Regions from separate parts of the Arthrobacter sp. 01N444 genome, predicted to be linked through region 2. Evidence: riboswitches for the same ligand, from Rfam matches in the RefSeq annotation. Region 2 holds a riboswitch; each other region holds the start of a gene.
What was found. A riboswitch is a leader RNA that binds a small molecule or an ion and turns the genes downstream of it on or off. The one in region 2 is predicted to bind thiamine pyrophosphate.

Region 1 (5,710 bases), on a different contig from region 2:
CAGGAAGACTTCACCCTCGATGACTTCCTCGCCCAGATGCAGCAGATCCGCAACATGGGCTCCATGAAGAAGATGCTCATGATGATGCCGGGTGCGCAGAACATCCGCCAGCAGCTGGAGCAGTTCGACGAGCGCGAGATCGACCGCGTCGAGGCCATTGTCCGCTCGATGACCCCGCACGAGCGCGTGGCTCCGAAGATCATCAACGGCTCCCGCCGGGCCCGCATTGCCCGCGGTTCCGGCGTGCACGTCTCCGAGGTCAACGGACTGCTGGAACGTTTTGCCCAGGCCCAGAAGATGATGAAGAAGATGGCCGCCGGCGGCGGGATGCCCGGCATGCCGGGGATGCCCGGCATGGGCGGCGGGGGCGGTGCCCGCAAGGGAGCCAAGTCCGCGCCCAAGAAGAAGGCCCGCTCCGGCAACCCGGCCAAGGCGGCGCAGGAACTGCGCGACGCCGAGGCCCGGCGTGCCGCCGGCCCCAAGGCGCTGCCCACCGGCGCGTCGTTCGGCCAGCAGGGCGGCGACTTCGATCCGTCCCAGCTGAACCTGCCCAAGGGTTTCGACAAGTTCCTCGGCGGCAGCAAGTAGCCGCAAGTGCTGAGGGCCGCCGGCACTGTGTCGCCGGCGGCATCAGCACTGAAGTGCCATAGGGTTAGACAATGTTCAAGCAGCGCGTAGTCTTCGTCCACGGGGACGGCAGCTTTGGCGCCGCCGCGTGGCCAAAACAGCACGGAATGGCGCTGGACTACGACGCCCTGTTCCTGCGGCGGCACGGGTTTGACGCCGTCGCGGAACCGCTCGAATCCAGCTTCGCCGCCGACGCCGCCATCGTGCTCGCCTCGCTGGCAGACGACGGCCGCGGCGAGGCCGGCGGCCATGTGGTGGCCCATTCGCAGGGCGCGATCGCCGCGATGATGGCCGCCGTCGAACGGCCCGACCTCGTCCAGTCGCTGACCCTGGTGGAACCGGCCTGCCTGTCCCTGACCGCGGAACTCCCGGCCACCGCCGCGCACCGGGCCCTCATGCAGCCGCTCTTCGACGTCCGCCACAACCTCAGCGACGATGACTTCCAGCGGGAGTTCATCCGCCGCGCGTTCGCGGCGGACGCCCCCGGGGCCACGACGCCGGAGGCCCTCCGGGCTGCGCGCCGGCTCCGCCTGCAGGCGCCGCCGTGGGAAGCCCCGCTGCAGATCGTGCCGGGCGTGCCGACCCTGGTCCTGACCGGCGGCTGGGAACCGCTGTATGAGGAAATCGCCGGTTACCTGCGCGAGACCGGCGCCCTGCACCGCACGGCGCCGGGAGGGCACCGGCCCCAGGATTCAGCCGAAGGGGACCGGGCCATCCGCTCCTACATCGCCGAGGTCAGCCGGCACCAGCACGCCCGGGCGTCCTAGGAAGCTGCGGGTTCTCCCACCGAGGGCGGCGGCAGGTAGACCTTGCCGCCCGAGGCGAGGAACTCGTTGCTCTTCGCCCGCATTCCGGCCGCCATCTGCGCACGGGCGGCCTGCGAATCTGCTGATCCATATTCGTCCCGGATGTCCTGGCTGATCCGCATGGAGCAGAACTTCGGACCGCACATCGAGCAGAAGTGGGCTGTCTTGGCCGGCTCCGCGGGAAGCGTCTCATCATGGAAGGCCTCGGCCGTGACCGGGTCCAGGGACAGCGCGAACTGGTCCCGCCAGCGGAACTCGAACCTTGCCTTGGACAGGGCATCGTCGCGTTCGTGCGCGCCGGGGTGGCCCTTGGCGAGGTCCGCGGCATGGGCGGCGATCTTGTAAGTGATCACGCCCGTCTTCACATCGTCCTTGTTCGGCAGCCCGAGGTGTTCCTTGGGCGTGACGTAGCAGAGCATGGCGGTGCCGTAGCGGGCGATCTCGGTGGCGCCGATCGCCGAGGTGATGTGGTCATAGCCCGGTGCGATGTCCGTGACGAGCGGCCCGAGTGTGTAAAACGGGGCGCCCTTGCAGAGTTCCTGCTGGCGCTCCACGTTTTCCCGGACGAGGTGGAAGGGCACATGCCCGGGGCCCTCCACCATGACCTGCACGTCGAAGTCCCAGGCCCGCTGCGTGAGCTCGGCCAGGGTGTCCAGTTCGGCGAACTGTGCCGCGTCGTTGGCATCCGCCGTCGCGCCCGGCCGCAGCCCGTCGCCCAGCGAGAACGCGACGTCGTAGCGTGCGAAGATCTCGCACAGCTCATCGAAGTGGGTGTACAGGAAGTTCTCCCGGTGGTGCGCCAGGCACCAGCCGGCCATGATGGAACCGCCGCGGGACACGATGCCGGTGACCCGGTTGGCCGTCAGGGGCACATACCGCAGCAGCACGCCGGCGTGGATGGTCATGTAGTCCACGCCCTGCTCGCACTGTTCGATCACGGTGTCCCGGAAGATCTCCCAGGTCAGGGCGTTCGCCTCACCGTTGACCTTCTCCAGCGCCTGGTAGATCGGGACCGTTCCGATGGGGACGGGGGAGTTACGGATGATCCACTCGCGCGTGGTGTGGATGTCGTCCCCGGTGGAGAGGTCCATGACGGTGTCCGCGCCCCACTGCGTGGCCCACTGGAGTTTGTCGACCTCCTCGGCGATGGAGCTGGTCACGGCGGAGTTGCCGATATTGGCGTTGATTTTCACCAGGAACGCCTTGCCGATGATCATCGGCTCGGATTCGGGATGGTTGACGTTGTTGGGAATGATCGCGCGGCCCGCGGCCACCTCGCTGCGCACCAGCTCCACATCGCAGTTCTCGCGCAGCGCGACGAACCGCATTTCCTGGGTGATGACACCGTCCCGGGCGTAGCGCATCTGCGTGACGGTCCTGCCCTCGACGGCCCGGCGCGGCACCGGCCGGCCGCCCCGCCACTCGGCCGACGCGGCACCGCGGCGCACCGCCGATTTGCCGTCGTCGAGCAGCTCCCGTTCGCGGCCGGCGTAGGGTTCGGTGTCCGCCCTGGCCTCAATCCAGGGGGTGCGGAACGGCTCCAGCCCGCGGACCGGATCGCTGCCCGGGCCGGCAGTGCGGTACACCCGGAACGGCGGGTTCCGGACGCCGCCCGGGGAGGGTTCCAGGGCGATCTCGGTCACCGGCACGCGGATGCCATGCTCCGGGTCCGTGCTGAAGGCCAGCGAGTGGGACTTCAGCGACTGCGTGGTGGCTGCGGACTGAATTTGGACAGGGCTGTGCTGTGTCACTTGGGTGTTCACGGAAAAGCTCACTTCCTTCGCCGGCATTACCCGGACAGGTTCAACGGTCGCAGGCTGCGTCAGCCCGATCTCAGCCCCTGCAGGGGCACCCGTGTGGTCGTAGACGAAACTACCACGCACCTCCGGCCGGCCCTCGAGTGTGACGGAGTGCGGTCGGGCCGCGGTGTTAGCGTGGCATTGTGACTCTGCCCAGGGCCGTGCCCCGCATCCGGATGGCGACGCCGGAAGATATCCCGGCGCTGCCGGTTCTCGAGGCCTCAGCAGACCGCATCCTCGAAGCGGAGCTGGGGAACCGGGCGCTCCCGGCTCCGGAGTTGACGACGCCGGTTGAGCCGCTGTTCATACTTGTCGCCGGAAACCCGCCCGTAGGGTTTGCCCGCGTTGACGAGGTCGGCGGCCAGGCCCATCTGGAACAACTCTCCGTGCAGCCGGACTCCGCCGGGCGGGGGATCGGACGGTCCCTGGTGGAGGCGGCCTTTGATGCGGCCCGGAGCCGGGGCTATTTATCGATGACGCTTTGCACCTTCGCAGGCGTCCCGTTCAATGCGCCGTTTTATGCGAGCTGCGGTTTCGAGGAACTCGCCCAGCCAGGACAGGCGTTGGGCGCCCTGCGGATCCACGAAGCGCAGCTGGGGCTGGACGGTCTTGGCCGGCGGATCGTCATGCGGATTAGGCTTTAGGTCATGACCGGCATCATCGAGTTCAGCGGCCCCATCCTCACCGCGGCGGACCAGGTCCGCTACGGGCTCTGGTCGGTGGAGGGCCTGCTGACCTTCCGCCGTCCGGCCGCCGCGCCTGACCTCGTGCTCGACGGCTGGGTCATTCCGGGCCTCGTGGACGCGCACTGCCACATCGGCCTGGGCCCGGGCGGGGACGTTACCGAGGACACCGCGGAATCCCAGGCCCTGGCGGACCGCGACGCCGGGACACTCCTGGTCCGCGACGCCGGCGCCGTCCACAACACACGCTGGCTCCAGCAGCGCGCGGACCTGCCCCGGATCATCCGCTCGGGCCGGCACCTCGCGAGGGCCCGGCGCTACCTGCCGGGCCTGGCCGTCGAGGTCGAGCCGGAGGATCTCGTCGAGGCCGTGCGGAAGCAGGCCCGCGCGGGCGATGGCTGGGTCAAGCTCGTGGGGGACTGGATCGACCGCGACGCCGGCGACCTCGCCGCCAGTTTTCCCGCCCGGACGGTCAAGGACGCCGTCCGTGCCGCCCACGATGAGGGGGCCCGCGTCACCGCACACTGCTTCGCCGAAGACACCCTCGATGACATGCTCGACGCCGGGATCGACTGCATCGAGCACGCCACCGGGCTGCTGCCGCGGCACCTGCCGCGCTTCCTCGAACAGGGTGTTCCCATCGTGCCCACCCTGATCAACATCGCCACGTTCCCGGACATCGCCGCCCGGGCGGCGGCCAAGTTCCCCCGCTACGCAGCCCACATGCGCTCGCTGTGGGAGCGCCGGGCGGAGCGGATCCTCGAAGCCCACGAGGCCGGGCTGGCGATCTATGCCGGTACCGACGCCGGCAGCGTGATCAGCCATGGCAGGATCGTGGACGAGATCCAGGCCCTGCACGCCGCCGGCCTTTCCGCCGCTGCCGCCCTCAACGCCGCGAGCTGGTCCGCGCGGACCTGGCTCGGCGCGGAGTCCATCGGTGAAGGGGCAAGCGCTGATGTCCTCGTCACGGCCGAAGATCCGCGGAGCAATCCGGCCACGCTCCGCCGGATCCGGCATATCGTGCTGCGTGGGCTGCCGGTGGACCGGGTGCCAGTCCATGTTTTGGAATAAATTGAAGCTTCAAGTAATTTATCCTTATGTAGAGTCGCCGAAGGCCGGTGGCTACAGAATCCACGGAGCATTGCCATGACCGCAGAAGCCAGCACCCAGGACCTCCTTCCTGCCGAACTCACCATGGGCACCGTGATGCTCAAGGTCGGCGACATGAAGCTCATGACCGACTACTACCAGCGCGCCCTCGGCCTGGAGACTGTGGCCGAACAGGACGGCGGGCTCTACCTTGGGCGCCAGCAGAAGCCGCTGGTGCATCTGGCGCCTGCCCCGGGCCTGAATCTACCTTCCCGCGGCGAGGCCGGGCTCTTCCACACCGCCCTCCTCTTCGAGGACCAGCACTCCCTGGCGGCCACCATCGCCACCGCGGCCCAGTACGAGCCCCAGTCCTTCACCGGCAGCGCGGACCACCTCGTCAGCGAGGCGTTCTACTTCAACGACCCCGAAGGCAACGGCATCGAGCTGTACTGGGACCGGCCGCGGGCGGCGTGGTCCTGGGAGGGCAAGAACGTCGTCATGGACAGTCTCGCCCTGCCGCCGCAGCGCTACCTGCAGCAATACCTGACCGAGGAGTCCGTGGCCGGCCAGCGCCAGGCCGCCGCCGGCGTCGGGCACGTCCACCTGCAGGTCGGCGACGTCCAGTCGGCGCATGATTTCTATGTCGGCACGCTCGGCTTCGAGAAGACCGCGGGCTGGCACGGCCAGGCGCTGTTCGTCTCGGCCG
Region 2 (5,710 bases):
GCCGTGGCGTGCCACTGGCTGCGCGGCACCACTTCGGCGTTGCGGGCGACGGCGACACCGAGCTTCCGCCCGTCGGCGGCGCGGCCGTCGGGGCCGATGCTCCGGCCAGTGAGCTGGCTGACGAGTGTGGAGACGGAGGCGCCGTCGGCGACGCTCTGATCCATTCCGTTAAGTCGGATGTTCATGCTGCTTCCTTCTTGGGGCTGTCCCCGGACGTAACCGGGATGCGGGAAAAACGGTCGGGGCGGAACCCGGCCCAGCGCGGGTCCGGCGTGAAATCCATGAGTTGCCGGCACACGGCGGCAGCGGCGGGGGTCAGCAGGACGCCGTGCCGGAAGAATCCTGTGGCGATGATGAGTCCCGGGACGTCGCCGCCGTCCGCTTGTGCGATCCGCCCCAGCAGCGGGGCATTGTCCGGGGTTCCGGGCCGCGCCCGCGCCGTGGCTTCCAAAAGCTCCAGCTCGGCGACCGCAGGCACCAGCTGCTGGGCATCCCGCAGCAGCTGGTAAATGCCGCCGGCGGAAACCGCGTGCGGATCCGACGGTCCATCCTCCCGCTGGGTGGCCCCGATCACCACGGTGCCGTCCTGGCGGGGGACGATGTACACCGGGATGCCGCGCACCATGCCCCGCACGGTGGCCGTGAGCAGCGGCTGCAGATGCGGAGGCACGCGGAGCCGGAGGATGTCGCCGTAGACGGGCCGCAGCGGCAGCGCCAGCCCGGCCGGAAGCTCCTCGAGCGCGGCGGCGCCGAGCCCGTTGGCGACCACGGTCTCGGCAGCCCGCACGGTACCGCCGCCAGCCAACCGCACACCTGCCACCTGTCCGTCCTGCCACAGCAGGCCTGCCGCGCGCCGCCGGACGAAGCTGCCGCCTTCCGCACCGAGCACGCCGGCGAGCAGGGTGATCAGCAGGCGGGGGTCCACCTGGTGGTCGGCCGGGATGTCGAAGGCACACGAGATGCCGGGACTCAGGAGGGGCTCCCGGGTGCGCGCCTCGCGCACTGTCAGTGGCTCCACGGCCAGGCCGCATGCCTTCTGGACTTCCCTCAAGTCCGCGAGCGCGCGCCGGTCCGCCGCGTCGGCCCCCACCGCCAGGGTCGGCGTCGTTAAGTAGCCGGTACCCGCCGGGGAATCCGCGCCGGCGGCACCGGCGTCGAGAGCTGCAGCGAATCCTGGCCACAACCGGGAGGCCTCGAGCATCAGTTCCAGGAGCTGTTCCTCCTGGTAGTGCAGTTCACTCACGGGGGCCAGCATGCCGGCCGCGGCCCAGCTGGCTCCGCTGCCGGGAGCATCATCGATCAGGACCACGGATCGGCCCGAGCGGATGGCCTCGAACGCGATGCCATGGCCGATCACCCCGCCGCCGATCACGGCCACGTCGGCAGTCGTATCCCCCGCGATGATTCCCTCTGCGGTACCGGTCCCTGTGTCACAAACCTGGGCGGCGGCGTCATTTGCGGCTCCGGCTGCACGGCCTGCTCGTGTGCCCATGAAAAATTCCTTCCCTACGCCGGTACTAGCCGGATCAGGTCAAGCGGTCGGCTCTGACGCCCTCTCAGCCGGGCAGCGGCGACATGGCTGCTGCGGGCTCCCGCGGTATGCGCCCAGTTTAGAGGAACTAGGCTGGTCCCATGAGCCAGGACCCTCTCCACACCACCGCCCGCCTCTATCTCTGCACCGACGCCCGCAGGGACCGCGGCGACTTCGAGGACTTCGTGGACGCCGCCTTCGCCGGCGGCGTGGACATCATCCAGTTGCGCGACAAGTCGCTCGAGGCCTCCGAGGAGCTGGAACTGCTGGAGGTCCTGCACACCGCAGCGCAGCGCCACGGGCGGCTGTGGGCCGTCAATGACCGGGCGGACATCGCCTCCCTGTCCGGGGCTCCGGTGTTCCATGTCGGCCAGAAGGACATTTCGCTCGACGCCGCCCGCGGCTTTCTCGGCAAGGATGCCGTGATCGGCCTGTCCACCCACAGCCCGAAGCAGGTGGACGCCGCCATCGCTGCCGCGCCAGGCCGCAAAGGGCTCGATTATTTCTGTGTGGGCCCCGTGTGGGCGACGCCCACCAAGCCCGGACGCGCCGCCGTCGGCCTCGATCTGGTGCGCTACGCCGCCCAGGCGATCGGCGGGGCGGACGCGGAGGGAACCGGCAAGGTCGACGAAAGCGTGCTGCCGTGGTTCGCGATCGGCGGGATCGACCTCAGTAACGTGGAGCAGGTAGTCGATGCCGGTGCCCGGCGGATCGTCGTGGTCCGGGCGATCACCGACGCCACTGATCCGGCCCACGCCGCCGGAGCCTTGCTGGCGGCGCTGGACGCCGCCGCATCCTAAGCAGGTCCCCAGCCAGTAATGCCGGCCGGCACTGAATCTATCCGGCGAGACCCAGCTCCGTCATCCGGCGCGCGTGATTCGCTGCGAGTTCGGCTGCCAGGCCGTTGACCAGCGCCCGGGCGCCGGCGTCGTCCAGCCCTGACAGTCCGCCGAGGAACGCGTGCTCGGCGCTGACACGCTGGGCGTGGTTCAGTACTTCCCCCAGCAGACGCCTGGCCCACAACGCCAGGCGCGACGCCAGCCGCGGGTCATCGGCCAGGGCCGCCTTGATGCGCGCCTGCAGCACGGCCGTGGACTCACCGGTGGAGCGGACCTGCCCGATCAACTCACGGGTCGCGGCGTCGACGTACCGGCCCACGACGCCGTAAAAGTCCGCGGCGACCGTGTCGATCACGTAGGCCTTCATGAGGGCCTCGTACCAGTCCGACGGGCGCGTGCGTTCGTGGAAGTGGTCCACCGAGGGCTGGAACGGCAGCATGGTGGCCTCCGTATCCAGGCCCATGTGTTCGAGCCGGATTCGGACGAGTTCGTAATGCTGGAACTCGACCACCGCCATCCTGCCCAGCAACGCACGGTCATGCAGCGTGGGCGAATACCGGGCACTCGAGGACAGCCGCTCGAAGGCGGAAAGCTCGCCGTACGCCAAGACTCCCAGCAGGTCGGCAAGGAAGCTGTTGTAGAGGGCAGGATCGTCCGCAGTTGCGCTCATCATCCAAGACTAATAGCGGAAATCGGGCTACCCTGATTTTCGTGTCACATCATCGCCTGACCCCCAGTGTCCACGAGCAGCAGAACCAGCTTGCCGGGGCACTCAAGGCGTTGCGCACCACGCTGGAACTGCCCGGCCCGTTCCCCGAGGATGTGCTGCGCGACGCGGAGGCGGCGGTGGCCGAGCACAAGCTCCCGGACCTTGACCTCACGCACGTCGAGTTCGTGACTATCGATCCGGCATCGTCCACCGACCTGGACCAGGCCCTGTTTATCGAACGGAGCAACGGCGGCTACAAGGTCTTCTACGCCATCGCCGACGTCCCCTCCTTTGTCGCCCCGGGCGGGGCGCTGGACGCCGAGACCCGGCGCCGCGGCCAGACCTTCTACACCCCGGACGGCCGGATTCCGCTGCATCCGGAGATTATCAGCGAGGCCGCCGGCAGTCTGCTCGCCGGGCAGCTGTGCGCGGCGTTCGTCTGGGAGTTCGAGCTCGACGCCGCGGCAGAGGTCGCCTCGGTCCTCGTGCGCCGGGCACAGGTCCGCAGCCGCGCGAAGCTCAACTACAAAGGCGTCCAGGCCGAGCTCGACGCCGGCACCGCGGCGCCCGTGCTGCAGCTGCTGAAAGAAGTAGGCCTCAAACGGGTGGAACTGGAACGACTGCGCGGCGGCGCGAGCCTGAACATGCCGGAACAGGAGATCCAGCAACTGCCCGACGGCGGCTACCGGATCGTAGCGGCCCCGCCGCTGCCGGTGGAGGACTGGAACGCCCAGATTTCACTCATGACCGGGATGGCCGCCGCGGCGCTCATGCTCCAGGGCAAAGTCGGCATCCTCCGCACCATGCCCGCCCCGGACGAGGCATCACTGCGCCACTTCCACCGGCAGACCCACGCCCTCGGCAAGCCCTGGGACGGGGAAATGCGCTACGGCGAGTACCTGCGGACCCTTGACCCGACGGACCCCCGGCAGCTGGCCATTGTGCATTCGGCCGGGATGCTCTTCCGCGGTGCCGGATACACACCCTTCGACGGCACAGTGCCCAACGCCGCCGTCCAGTCCGCCATCGGCGCCGCGTACGCCCATTCCACGGCACCGCTGCGGCGGCTGGTCGACCGCTTCGTGCTGGTAATCTGTGAGGCCCTGAGCAACGGCACCGAAGTTCCTGCCTGGGCCCGGGAGGCGCTGCCGTCCCTCCCCGCCATCATGGGCACCTCGGACCAGTTGGCGGCAAAACTGGAGCGGCTGGCGCTGGACACCGTTGAGGCGGCCCTGCTCGTCAACCACGTCGGCCAGGAATTCGACGCTGTCGTCATCTCCGGTCCCAAGCCGGCCAAGGGCACCAACGGCACCAGCAACGGCAACGGCGGGAAGACCAACGGCAACGGAAACGGCCCGTCCGGGATCGTCCAGATCGCCGAGCCCGCCGTGACCGCACGCTGCCCCGGCGAGCTGGAACCGGGCACCAAAGTCCGGGTCCGGGTGGTGTCCTCGGACATCGTCACGCGGGAAATCCAGTTGGAGCTCGTGGGCTGACGGCCGGCTATCGGTCCGTTGACGGCCCGCTGGCCGTCCTCACGCCGTCCCCACGCCGTCGCCAGCCAGCGCTCCCGGCCGCCCTCCCGGTCACTTCCCGAGGCGCAATCACCAGCCCAGTCGAGGATCCACGCCTTGTACAGCTAGACTGAAGAGGTAGAAATGGATGCCCGGTCGTTGATTTCCATGATTTTCGAATTCAACAAGCCCGCCCCTACGCGATCTTGAGATACACCCGCTGGTCCCCAGTGCCAGCATTTAGATAGCCCGCGATCGGCTTCCACTGGAATTGCTTGCGCGCCTGAGCGTGCTCCGGAACGGCCACCACGGCCGGCCCCGTTGAGCAAGCAGCGCAGCCCAAAATGAATAAGGAAACTCCCCTGTGAGTGAATTGCACACGCACCAGCTTCTGACCGATGAGTCCGGCACGGAGACCATCGAGCCCGAAGAGACCATCATCTCGGACGAAAAGCCGCACGAGATTGCCGAGAAGACCTTTGCCGACTTCAATGTCCGTGCCGACATCGTGGAGTCCCTGGCCGACGCCGGCATCACCCACCCCTTCCCGATCCAGGCCATGACCCTGCCGGTCGCACTGGCAGGGCATGACATCATCGGCCAGGCCAAGACCGGTACTGGCAAGACCCTCGGCTTCGGCATCCCGGCGCTGCAGCGCGTCGTCGGCCGCGACGACGCCGGCTTCGACAAACTGGCCGTTCCCGGCGCCCCGCAGGCCCTGGTGATCGTGCCCACCCGCGAGCTGGCCGTCCAGGTAGCCAAAGACCTCGAAAACGCCGCCAAGAAGCGCAACGCCCGCATCGCCACCATCTACGGTGGCCGCGCTTACGAGCCGCAGGTCGAGGCGCTGCAGAACGGCGTCGAGGTTGTCGTCGGTACCCCCGGCCGCCTGATCGACCTCTTCAAGCAGAAGCACCTGAGCCTGAAGAACGTCAAGATCGTTATCCTCGACGAAGCCGACGAGATGCTGGACCTCGGGTTCCTGCCGGACGTCGAGACCCTGATCGCCGGCACGCCCGCGGTCCGCCAGACGCTCCTGTTCTCCGCCACCATGCCCGGCCCGGTCATCGCCATGGCCCGCCGCTACATGACCCAGCCGACACACATCCGCGCCGCG
Region 3 (5,710 bases), on a different contig from region 2:
GCGATGTCGGCGATGGACTTCAGTTCCAGGACGACGTCGCTGGATTCGCCTTCGATGCCGAGCAGCGCGAAGCCGGGCGCGCGGCGCTTCTGGGAGGACAGCGAGGCGTTGCCGAGGCCGCCGATCCCGCCGGCGGCGGCGATGTATTCGTCGCCTTCGGCCACGAGGTCGGCGATGACTTCGCCGGACTTGGACTTCACCACGGTGCCCACCGGCACCGGAAGGATCAGGGTTTCGCCGTTTTTGCCGCCGCGCCAGTCGCCCATGCCGGGGCCGCCGTTGGTGGCGTGCCGGTGGGGCGCGTGGTGGTAGTCGAGCAGGGTGGTGGTCTGGGGGTCAACGCGCAGGATGACGTCGCCGCCGTTGCCGCCGTTGCCGCCGTCGGGACCGCCGAGGGGCTTGAACTTCTCGCGGTGGACGGAGACACAGCCGTGGCCGCCGGTACCGCCGGATACGTGCAGTACTACCCGGTCTACAAAGCTCGCCACGTGGATCTCCTCAGTGCTGTTCCCCGGACCCCCAAAGGCGCCCAAGATGATTGTAATGCGGTTAAAACACCGGTGGAGCGGACCTAATGGCCCGCCCCACCGATTTAGAACTTATTGTTACTCTGCAGCTGCAGCAGCCACGATGTTCACAACGCGGCGACCACGGCGGGTGCCGAACTCGACAGCACCGGGGGTCAGGGCGAACAGGGTGTCGTCCCCGCCGCGGCCTACGCCGGCGCCCGGGTGGAAGTGGGTGCCGCGCTGGCGGACGATGATCTCGCCTGCGGAAACTACCTGGCCACCGAAGCGCTTGACGCCGAGGTACTGGGCGTTGGAGTCACGACCGTTGCGAGTGGAACTCGCGCCTTTTTTATGTGCCATTTGAAATGCCTGCCTTCAAAAATTCTGGGGAATCTGCTGGAACCTGAACAGTAACGAAGAGTTACTTGATACCGGTGATCTTGACCTTGGTCAGTTCCTGACGGTGGCCCTGACGCTTCTTGTAACCGGTCTTGTTCTTGAACTTCTGGATGACGATCTTCGGACCACGGAGGTCTTCGAGGATCTCAGCCGTAACCGTTACCTTGGCCAGGTCCGCAGCAGCAGACGTGACTTTGTCACCGTCCACCAGGAGCAGTGCGGGCAACTCAAAGGTGCTGCCGGCTCCACCGGGGACGCGGTTCAGGGTAACGAAGTCTCCAACGGAAACCTTCTCTTGGCGGCCGCCTGCGCGGACAATCGCGTACACCACTGGGGAACTCACTTCTCTCGACGTTTATTACTAGATTTGCGTGCGGAACCAGGGGCCAAATTCTTTGGACCGGCTCACGCTGTGCCTCAACGCCGGTGGATTCCTCGGGGGAACCCATGAGCTATCCCCGGAACAAATCCATTTGGAATTCCAAGCGGACCGTTCTCAGGGTCATAACCCAAGTGTTGGCGTAAGCACCGAAGATCTAGAATACGCTAATTTTGCCTTCGGCCGCAAATGAGGCTGGTTCCGGCGGGTAGTCCGTGATAGGCGCCACAACATCTTGATGCAAAGTCCCTGCCAATGTTCTTGGCCGGGATCTTGACCATCTTGAGCTGTGTTGCCGCAACGACTTCCGGAACCGTGCCCCACCATCGTACCGGTAGTCCGGACCAGCTCGCGTCAGGCGTACAGCCGCGGCGCGTCGAAGAAGTCCACTTCGTAGCGCGATGACTGCCGGAAAGCCAGGGCCATGGCCTGCCGCTCGCTCTCCGATGCCCGCCCGGCCGCCGTGTCCGTGTACGCGATGGCCTGCCGGGTCGCGGCGGCGAAGTCCTCGTCGGCGTAGGTCCGCAGCCAGCCGGCGTAGGGGTGCTCCCCGGGGGCGCCGCCGGCCAGGAACTCCCGGTGCAGCGTGGAACCGACCTCGGCGTAGAGCCAGAAGCAGGGCAGCGCCGCCGCCACGAGGACGCCATAGCTGCCGGAGACCGAGGCGGCCAGCAGGTGGTCCACATACGCTTTCGTGACCGGGCCCAGGGTGGAGGCCGTGGGGCGGGTGCTGAGCCAGGAACGGTGCAGCTCGGATTCGACCTCCAGGCAGGTCTGCGCCGAACGGGCCCAGAACAGCTGCTCGGCCTCGGTGGGGGCAATCGCCGCGGCCCGGGCCAGGACCCGCGAGTATCCGTTGAGGTAGATGGCGTCCTGGGCGAGGTAGTACGCGAACTCGTGCTCGGGCAAGGTGCCGTCGGCCAGTCCGCGGACGAAGTCGAGGGCGTAGATCGCCTCAAGATCGCCCGCGGCTCCTGCGCGCAGGGCTGCGGCGAACTCCCCCGCCGCCGGACCCTGCCCGGCCTGGAGGTGCTGCAGGTGGTGGAAGTGGTGGACCGGGCCGGTGCCGGAGCCGACGTCCAGGGCCGAGGCTCCGCGGAGCGCGCCCAGCAGCCACGGCTTGACTTCCCGCAGCGCCGCTTCCCAGTCCCCCACCCTGGCCTGCACGGTGGCCATGGCCGAGGACAGGGAGCAGCCGGTGCCGTGGCTGTTGCGCGTCGCGATCCGCTCCCCCGGCACCACCACCGTTTCCTGGCCGAGCAGGCCGCCGGTGTTGACCAGCGCATCCGGGCAGCCGGTGCCGGCGCCGTGGCCGTCGACGTCGTGGGCATCGGCGTCGTGGGCATCGGCGTCGTGGGCATGCCCGTCCCCCGGCCCGGCGCCCTGGAGGTGTCCGCCCTTAACCAGGACGGTGGTGCCGGTCAGGGCGGCCAGCCGCTTGCCCTGCGCCAGGGCCTCGGACCACTCGGCAGCGACGGGTTCCTTGAGCAGGATGGCGAGTTCGGCGAGGTTGGGCGTGATGAGGTCCGCCAGCGGCAGGAGGGCCTGCAGGGCGGCCTCGGCCGATTCCTGCAGGAGCCGGTCACCGCTGGTGGCGACCATCACCGGGTCCAGGACCACGACGGCGGGGCGCACCTTTTCCAGCCAGCCGCGGACGGCGTCGATCACGGCGGCGTCACCGAGCATGCCGATCTTGACGGCGTCGATGCCGATGTCGTCGCTGATGGCGTCCAGCTGCGCCGTGAGGAACGCCGCCGGGGGGACGTGGACGGCGCGCACGCCCTGCGTGTTCTGCGCTGTCAGGGCGGTGATGGCGGCCATGCCGTAGCCGCCGTTCGCCGCGATGCTCTTCAGGTCGGCCTGGATTCCGGCCCCGCCGGAGGGATCGGAGCCGGCGATGGCCAGCACGCGGGGAATGCGCGGCGGGGCCGGCAGAGACTCGTTGTGCAGAAAATTGGGCGGGAGGAACTCGGACGGATTCGATTTCGCGGACAAGGAAGACATCCCTTCGCCGGTGCTAACCGGACAGGTTCAACGGGTCTGGATCTCAGCCGGCCCGATGCCCGGCACCCCGTGTCAGTGTTCCAGCCTAGCCCTTGCCACCCGGAGGACCCGTTAACGCACGAGCGGGCCCGGGCCCGGGCGGACGTATGTTACGTCTGCCATGACCCGGACCCGCGGCCCGACCAGTCGAAATAATGACCGGACGGGGACGTGGTCAGTCGCGGAGGACTACAGCTCCGACGCCGGCACGCCGACGCCGAGGATGATCGGCTCGTTGCCGGCCGGGATGGACGCAGGCCCGGCCGCAGCGGGAGCCTTGGCCTCGTGGACCGATCCGGCCGCGGCCGGCCGGGTTGCCTCGCGGTGCTCCACGGAGGTTTCGTTGGCTGCGCCCTGGGCGCGGCTGGCACTCCGGTTGCGGCGCCCGCGGCGGCCGCGCAGCGTCGTGGTGTCAGCTGTGCGTGACGCCGGCGCCTCCGCAGCGCGGACGGCCGACGGCGCCTCGGGCGCCGTGGCTTCCGGTGCGGCAACAGCTGCTGCCTGACCGGCCGCCAGGCCGGCGGCCTGGTCCGGCTTGCCGGCCTCGGCTTCGCCCAGGTTTGCGAAGGCCTCGGTCAGCAGGTCCAGGGTCAGGGCCGGTGACGGCGCGTCCTCCGCGTGCTCGACGAAGGGCAGGGCCACCTGCTCGCCGCCAAACGTCAGCACCGTTGCGGGGCGGCCGGCTGCCTCGTCGGCGGCTGCGAGCTGCGTGACGGCGTCGACGGCGGCCTGGCGGGCCCCGGCGTCGCTGGCTGCGGCTGCCTCCCCGTCGTGCAGGTGCGCGGCGTGCGCTGCGGCAGCGATGTTGGCCAGCGCGGCACGGGTGGCCTCGGCCTTGGCGTGGCGTTCGGCCTCGGTGGGTTCGGCGTGGACGGGCGCGGGTGCGGCCGGCGCGGTCTCTCCGCCCTGGCCTCCCCGGCCGCGGCGACGGCTCTTGCGTTCCGGGCGGGCAGCAGGCTGCGCCTCGGTGCGCGGCACATAGTGCTCCGCGGCGACCGTGTTGGCGCGGCGGTGCTCCACCGGCTCGTCGTGGGTGACGATGCCGCGGCCCGCACATGTTTCGCACTGTTCGCCGAAGACTTCCAGCAGCCCGGTGCCCATCCGCTTGCGGGTCATCTGCACGAGGCCCAGCGAGGTCACCTCGGCCACCTGGTGTTTAGTCCGGTCCCGGCCCAGGCACTCCACCATGCGGCGCAGCACGAGGTCGCGGTTGGATTCGAGCACCATGTCGATGAAGTCGATCACGATGATGCCGCCAATGTCGCGCAGGCGCAGCTGCCGGACGACTTCCTCGGCCGCTTCCAGGTTGTTCTTGGTGACGGTTTCCTCGAGGTTGCCGCCGGAGCCGGTGAATTTGCCGGTGTTAACGTCCACCACGGTCATGGCTTCGGTGCGGTCGATCACGAGCGAACCGCCCGAGGGCAGGAAGACCTTCCGGTCCAGGGCCTTGTGGATCTGCTCGTCGATGCGCCAGGCCGCGAAGATGTCCGTGTCCTTGGTCCACTTCTCGAGCCGGCCCACGAGGTCCGGCGCGACGTAGGTGACGTAGGCCTCGATGGTGTCCCAGGCTTCCTCGCCGGAGACGATCAGCTTGGAGAAGTCCTCGTTGAAGACGTCCCGGACCACCTTGATGGTCAGGTCAGGTTCGCCGTAGAGCAGCTCGGGGGCGAGGATCTTGGTGGACGTCGACTGGCTCTCGATGCCTTCCCACTGCGCGCGGAGGCGGTTGATGTCGTGCGTCAGCTCTTCCTCGGAAGCTCCCTCGGCCGCGGTGCGGACAATGACGCCCGCGTCCTCGGGCAGGCGGTCCTTGAGGATCCGCTTGAGGCGGTTGCGTTCGACGTCGGGCAGCTTGCGGGAGATGCCGGTCATGGAACCGCCGGGCACGTACACGAGGTACCGGCCGGGCAGCGAGATCTGGCTGGTGAGGCGGGCGCCCTTGTGGCCGACCGGGTCCTTGGTGACCTGGACCAGCACGGAGTCGCCGGACTTCAGCGCGTTCTCGATGCGGCGCTGCTTGCCCTCGAGGTTGACGGATTCCCAGTTCACTTCACCGGCGTAGAGCACGGCGTTGCGGCCGCGGCCGATGTCCACGAAAGCGGCCTCCATGGAGGGCAGCACGTTCTGGACCTTGCCCAGGTAGACGTTGCCGATCAGGGAGTCCTGCTGGGTCTTGGACACGAAGTGCTCGGCCAGGACGCCGTCTTCAAGGACACCGATCTGGATTCTGTCGTCGCGCTGGCGGACGATCATCTGGCGGTCCACGGACTCGCGGCGGGCCAGGAACTCGGCCTCGGTGATGACGGTACGGCGGCGGCCGGTGTCGCGGGATTCGCGGCGGCGCTGCTTCTTGGCTTCCAGGCGGGTGGAGCCCTTGACG
Region 4 (5,710 bases), on a different contig from region 2:
TCAGCGGCCAGCCGCGCTGCCACAGCAAGGCCACAGTCAGGCCCGCCAGCGGCAGGAGCAGCAGTTCGAACGCCAGCGCCACCGACGCCGACACCCAGTCAATGGAGAGCGCCAGGACCAGGGTGATCAGGGTGACCGCCGTGAACTTGGCGAGCGGGTTGGCTCGGGTCAGCAGCGCGTGATTGCCGCGCAGGCTCAGGGCGTCCCTCATGGCGAGGCCCCCTCCGGCAGCTCGAGATCCGGGCCGGGAGCGTCCGCGGCGGCGGTTTCCCGTGGCCGGAGGCGGAGTTCGGCGCCGCCGAGGACGGCGCTGAATTCGGCGTCGTGCGTCACGGACACGACGGCGGTGCCGGCGTCGAGGAGCTCGGTGAGGAACGAGGCGAGTTCGGCCCAGGTATTGGCATCCTGGCCGAAGGTGGGCTCGTCCAGGACCAGCACCTGGGGGTGCGCCGCCAGCACAGTGGCAACCGAAAGGCGCCGCTTCTCGCCGCCGGAGAGCGTGTAGGGGTTGGCGTCCACAAGCTCCGTCAGCCGCAGCCGCTCCAGCAGTTCGTCCACGCGGTCTTCGCCGTACCCGAGGTGGCGCGGTCCGAACATGAGCTCGTCGAGGACCTTGCCGGTAACGAACTGGTGCTCGGGTTCCTGGAAGACGGTTCCGATCCTGGCGATCAGCTGCTGGGCCCTCCACCGGTAGGGATCGGGTCCGGCGCCGTCGCGTACGCGGCCACTGGAGCGACCACTGGAGTGACCAGTGGCAGGACTGCTCAGCTCCGCCGTGGCCGAGACTGTTCCCGCGACGGGCCGCAGGAGACCGGCCAGCGTCAGCGCCAGGGTGGACTTCCCTGTGCCGTTCTGTCCGGTGATGGTCAGCGCCTCGCCGGCGCGGACCCGGACCGAGACCCCGGACTGGACCGGACGCGGCGCGATGGTGCGGAAGCCGTCGCGCAGCCCGGCCCGCCGCGGCCGCTCGCGGGACACCGCGAGCGCGTCGGCCGCGAGCAGAGTCTGTCCCGCACCCCGCGCCGGTGTCCGCATCCGCGTCGCCGGGACGTAGCCCGGCACCCAGACGCCCGCACCGATGAGCATGTCCCGCGCCTCGGCCAGGACCCGGTCCGGCGGTCCGTCAATCAAGACCGCGGAGTCCGTGGCGGACCCCGGCTGCAGCACCACGATCCTGTCCACCAGGTCTTTCCAGACCCCCACCCGGTGCTCCACGACCACCAGCGTGGCGCCTGTCTTGTCCAGGCAGCGGCCCACAGCGTCGCGGACCTCCAGGACGCCCGCGGGGTCGAGGTTGGCGGTCGGCTCGTCGAGCAGCAGCAGCCCTGGCCGCATCGCGAGGATCCCGGCGAGCGCGAGCCGTTGCTTTTGCCCGCCGGAGAGGGCCGCCGTCGGGTGGTCCAGCGGCAGCTGTCCCAGCCCGACGTCGTCGAGGGCCTCGCGCACGCGCGGCCAGATCTCCGCCGCCGGGACGGCGAGGTTCTCCGCCCCGAAGGCGACGTCGTCGCCGAGGCGGGAGAGCACCACCTGCGTTTCCGGGTCCTGCTGCACCAGCCCGGCGCGGCCGCGCTGCGCCCGTGGCGCGGCGCCGTCGATCAGGAGGCTGCCGGTCTCGTCTGTGTTCTCGGCGTCGCCGGAGTCGCCCGGGTCCCCGGAGTCGCCGGCCGCGCCGTCGCCCAGAACGCCGGCCAGGGCGTGGAGCAGCGTCGACTTGCCGGCGCCGGAGGGCCCCAGCAGGAGCACGCGCTCCCCCGGCTGGATGTCCAGGTCAAGGCCGCTGACGGCGGGCCTGGTCCGTCCGGCATGCCGCCAGCCCCAGCCGCGGGCCGTGACGGCGGCCGGCCGGACGCCCGGTGAAGATCTCATGATTCTCTGCAGGATTCAGCGACGGGGCTCAGGAGAAGACGGGCTCCGTGGCGGCCTTGCGGGAGGCAAAGGAGCCCAGCACTCCGGTTTTCGCCAGGCCGCGGGTGGCGAGCCAGGCCAGTCCGCCGGCAATCACTGCGCCGGAGATCGTGGTGAAGACGATGTAGGCGAGCTTGTCGCCGGCTTCGTAGGCGATGTTCCAGCCCCACGGCAGGAAGGAATCGTTCAGGCCGCAGAAGAGGCCCGCGCCGGCGCCGGCCAGCACGGAGACGGGCAGGTTGAACTTCTTGTAGAGGAAGGCCGCGAAGACCAGTTCGGCGCCGAGGCCCTGCAGGATGCCGGAGATCAGCACCGTGGTGCCGTACTGCGAACCCATGATGAGCTCGCCGGTGGCCGCGACGGTTTCGCAGAAGAGCGCGGCGCCCGGCTTGCGGATGATGAGCATGCCCAGCACTGCCGGGATCATCCAGCCGCCGGCGTAGAGTCCGCTCAACGGCGGGTAGACCGCGTTGACCGGAGTCGAGATCAGGTTCGCGCCCTGGGACCAGGCCCAGAAAATGACGCCGCCGGCAACGGCGATCAACGCGGCCACCACAATGTCCACCACGCGCCAGCTGTAGTTGCGCCGGGCGGATGAACGGCTGGCGGAACCATGCTGTGCTGAAATATCTGTCATGTCGTCCTCCTGAGGAACAGGAGGGGAGGGTGCGCCGGCCGGTCTCGGCTTCCGCCGCCCTCCGCGCATCCTGAGAACTCGACTCCCTTGCGCCGGTACTAACCGGATCAGGTTCGAGGGTCTGCGGCTGTCCGCACTCTCAGCGCCCACCAAAGGTTTCCCCGGATTGTTCCGGCGATGCCCGACGGCGGCGCTCCCCTGTCGTAATTATTTTCGCCCTTGTGGGCTGGCTCAGTTTACACCCGGACGGCCGGGATTTCAGTGGTGTGCCGTCACAATCGTGGACCGGACGGCGGCAGTCCCGGCGGCCCGGAAAACCCTCTTGGTAGAGTCGTCGTGCCGGACCCCCGGACCCGCCAGCGGGCGGCCTCGTCACCCACCGGAAAGCTGGAATATTTTGTCGCACACACCGGTCACCCAAGATCCCTCCGGGGAATACGATCCCGACTCCAATGAGCCGCAGCCGCGGGGTTCCCTGGCGGCGCTCATTGGCCGCGTGCTGGCCGAGATAGAGGCGCTCCAGTTCGCGTCGTTCAGCAAGGATGACGCCCTGGACCTCGGGCTCCTCCTTGTCGAGCTGGGCAGGCAACGCTCGCTGCCCATCGCCGTCGACATCACCAAAGGCGAGCAGGTGCTCTTCCACGCCGCGCTGGACGGCGCCACACCGGACAATGAGCGCTGGATCAACGCCAAGAAGCGTACCGCCCTGCGGTACGAGGTCCCGTCCCTGCTGGTGGGCCTCCGGGCCCGCGCTGCCGGCGGAAGGATCGAGGACAACGCCTGGTGGGATCAGTCGGAGTTCGCCGCCCACGGCGGGGCGTTTCCCATTTACGTGCGCGGCACGGGCGCCGTCGCCGTCGTCACCGTCTCCGGCCTGCCCCAGAAGGCGGATCACGAACTCGTGGTCGAGGCCCTGCGGATGGTCCTCACCCCGGAACGCTAGGCTAGGGGAAAACCGTTCCCGTCCCAAGGAGACCGAAGAATGAACATCCTCATCAAGCTGCTCGGCACCGGCGTCAGCCTCCTGGCCGGCTTTGCCGGCACCAAGCTGGTGGACACCATGTGGGAAAAGTCCACGGGCAACAAGCCGCCCAAGGGCCAGGAGGACGACGTTCCCACCACCCTGCGCTCGGCCCTGACGTTCGCCCTGATCTCCGCCTCGGTCAGCGCCATCATCCAGGTGCTCGCCAACCGCGGCACCCAGCGCGCGATCACCCGCTTCGCCAAGACCCAGGACGTCGTCTGACCTGACCCGACCAGCCGCGGCGCCCGCCGCGGCAGTCGAAGGCCCCGGCCGGGTCCGCCGGGCCGGACGGGGGCTCAGCGGTCGTCGTCGTCGTTCGCTCCGTGCGTGGCCGCCTGCTGGGCGGCCTTCTGGACTACCGCCTCGAGCTCGTCGGAGCTCAGCAGCTCCGGGTGCAGGTGCTTGGTCCGGTAGCCGGCCCGGCCCACCATGTGGGCGGACACGGGGACGGTGAGCAGCTGGAAGAGCCAGGCCACCAGCAGGACGGGCCACACCGACCAGGTGCGCATCTGCAGGCCGAGGGCCGCCAGCAGCAGGAAAAGGCCGAGGACCTGCGGTTTGGTGGCCGCGTGCATCCTGCTCATGAGGTCCGGGAATCGCAGCAGCCCGATGGCGGCCGCGAGGGACATCAGGGCTCCGGTCACCATGAACACGGCGGAGACGGCGTCGATCACTGTGTCAGGATTCACGGACGCCCTCCCGTCTGTCGGCCACGAACCGGGCCACGGTGACCGAGCCGACGAAGCCGATCAGGGAAATGGCAACGAGCAGCATCAGGTTGTTCAGGTGCCGGTTGGCGGCCATGTCGATGCACAGGGCCGCGCCGAAGATGGCCAGCAGCACGTCGGCGGCCAGAACCCGGTCCAGCAGCGAGGGCCCCCGCGCGATCCGGACGATCGCCCCCGCGGCGGCCAGGGACAGTACGACGGCGGTCACCGTCAGGACGGTCTGCATCATGCGGCGGTCTCCTGTGTCAGGGCGGAAAGTTCGGCTTTGGTCCCCATGATCCGGATCAGCCCGGCCTCGGTGTCCCGGACCTCTTTGCGCAGCTTGGCCGCGTCCTCGGCGTTGCGGACGTTGATGCCGTGGATGTAGAGCGTGGACGTCGACCTGTCCACCTCCACCACGAGGGACCCGGGAATCAGCGAGATCACGTGCCCGGTGGCCGTGACCAGGAGGTCTGAATGGCTTCGGAGCGGCACGGCTACGACTGCGCTGACCACGTTGGGGCCGCGGACCACGGCCAGGTACAGGACCTGGAAGCTTGCCGCGACGACTTTTCCGAGGAAGATGAGGGCGAACGGCACGGCGCGGAGCACGTTGAAGCGGCCGCCGAGTTCCACCGGGGGCAGATAGAAAATGCGCGCCACGAGCACCGCGATGAGGGCGCCGAAGAGGAGATTGCCCGGGCTGAAGTTCTGCCAGAGCGCGCCCCAGACAAAGACGAGCCAGACCAGCAGCGGCAGTTCCTGGCGCAGCGAGATCCTTTTCCGGTTCATTTTCCGCCGCCCTCCCGGACCTGCACCGGATGGAGCGACGGGGGCACCGGCGGCACGGGCGCGTCCGGGCCGAGCACGGCCTGGATGTAGGAGGTCCGGTCCAGCATCTCCTGGGCGGACTGGTCGGCCACCCTGAACAGCGGCCCGGCAAAGACCGTCAGGGCCACGCCAAAGACCACCAGGCCCAGGGTGGAGCCCACCATGGTGCGGGGCAGCAGGGTCACATTCGTCTTGCCGGCCCGGTCACCCGTGGCGGAGTCGGCCGGCGCTGCCAGGAGCACCGGATCGGGGTGTTCGGCGTCCCCGGGCTTGCGCCAGAACGCCCGGTTCCAGACCCTCGCGATCGCCAGCAGGGTCAGCAGGCTCGTCAGCACGCCGCCGATCACCAGGGCGTAGGCCAGCGGCGTCCCCAGTTCCACGCCTGCCTGAAGCAGCCCCAGCTTGCCCAGGAAACCCGAGAACGGCGGGATTCCGGCGAGGTTCATGGCGGGAATGAAGAACAGGACCCCCAATACCGGGGAGAGCTTGGCCAGTCCCGCCACGCGGTCCATGGACGAGCTGCCGCCGCGGCGTTCAATCAGGCCGGTCACCAGGAACAGGCTGGTCTGGACAGTGATGTGGTGGGCCACGTAGAACACCGCGGCG

Region 1: linked by a shared signal. The riboswitch ahead of thiC (phosphomethylpyrimidine synthase ThiC) and the one ahead of thiO (glycine oxidase ThiO) in region 2 are both predicted to bind thiamine pyrophosphate.
Region 3: linked by a shared signal. The riboswitch ahead of AC1DKN_RS14870 (bifunctional hydroxymethylpyrimidine kinase/phosphomethylpyrimidine kinase) and the one ahead of thiO (glycine oxidase ThiO) in region 2 are both predicted to bind thiamine pyrophosphate.
Region 4: linked by a shared signal. The riboswitch ahead of AC1DKN_RS15250 (ECF transporter S component) and the one ahead of thiO (glycine oxidase ThiO) in region 2 are both predicted to bind thiamine pyrophosphate.

What each region holds. Positions count from the first base shown of each region.
Region 1 is NZ_JBFTRB010000006.1:250,928-256,637, forward strand. It holds gene ffh (signal recognition particle protein) at 1-588, shown strand, start outside; gene AC1DKN_RS10045 (alpha/beta fold hydrolase) at 660-1,394, shown strand; gene thiC (phosphomethylpyrimidine synthase ThiC) at 1,391-3,196, opposite strand; TPP riboswitch at 3,192-3,299, opposite strand; gene AC1DKN_RS10055 (GNAT family N-acetyltransferase) at 3,376-3,876, shown strand; gene AC1DKN_RS10060 (amidohydrolase family protein) at 3,880-4,986, shown strand; gene AC1DKN_RS10065 (VOC family protein) at 5,062-5,710, shown strand, end outside.
Region 2 is NZ_JBFTRB010000002.1:445,737-451,446, reverse strand. It holds gene thiS (sulfur carrier protein ThiS) at 1-185, opposite strand, end outside; gene thiO (glycine oxidase ThiO) at 182-1,492, opposite strand; TPP riboswitch at 1,486-1,606, opposite strand; gene thiE (thiamine phosphate synthase) at 1,633-2,331, shown strand; gene AC1DKN_RS04380 (ferritin-like fold-containing protein) at 2,369-3,043, opposite strand; gene AC1DKN_RS04375 (RNB domain-containing ribonuclease) at 3,082-4,575, shown strand; gene AC1DKN_RS04370 (DEAD/DEAH box helicase) at 4,958-5,710, shown strand, end outside.
Region 3 is NZ_JBFTRB010000013.1:58,083-63,792, reverse strand. It holds gene obgE (GTPase ObgE) at 1-488, opposite strand, end outside; gene rpmA (50S ribosomal protein L27) at 606-869, opposite strand; gene rplU (50S ribosomal protein L21) at 931-1,239, opposite strand; gene AC1DKN_RS14870 (bifunctional hydroxymethylpyrimidine kinase/phosphomethylpyrimidine kinase) at 1,642-3,204, opposite strand; TPP riboswitch at 3,274-3,371, opposite strand; gene AC1DKN_RS14865 (Rne/Rng family ribonuclease) at 3,520-5,710, opposite strand, start outside.
Region 4 is NZ_JBFTRB010000014.1:25,396-31,105, forward strand. It holds gene AC1DKN_RS15240 (energy-coupling factor transporter transmembrane component T family protein) at 1-211, opposite strand, end outside; gene AC1DKN_RS15245 (ABC transporter ATP-binding protein) at 208-1,866, opposite strand; gene AC1DKN_RS15250 (ECF transporter S component) at 1,895-2,542, opposite strand; TPP riboswitch at 2,609-2,752, opposite strand; gene AC1DKN_RS15255 (heme-degrading domain-containing protein) at 2,940-3,485, shown strand; gene AC1DKN_RS15260 (DUF4235 domain-containing protein) at 3,525-3,788, shown strand; gene mnhG (monovalent cation/H(+) antiporter subunit G) at 3,863-4,213, opposite strand; gene AC1DKN_RS15270 (MrpF/PhaF family protein) at 4,245-4,523, opposite strand; gene AC1DKN_RS15275 (Na+/H+ antiporter subunit E) at 4,520-5,065, opposite strand; gene AC1DKN_RS15280 (Na+/H+ antiporter subunit D) at 5,062-5,710, opposite strand, start outside.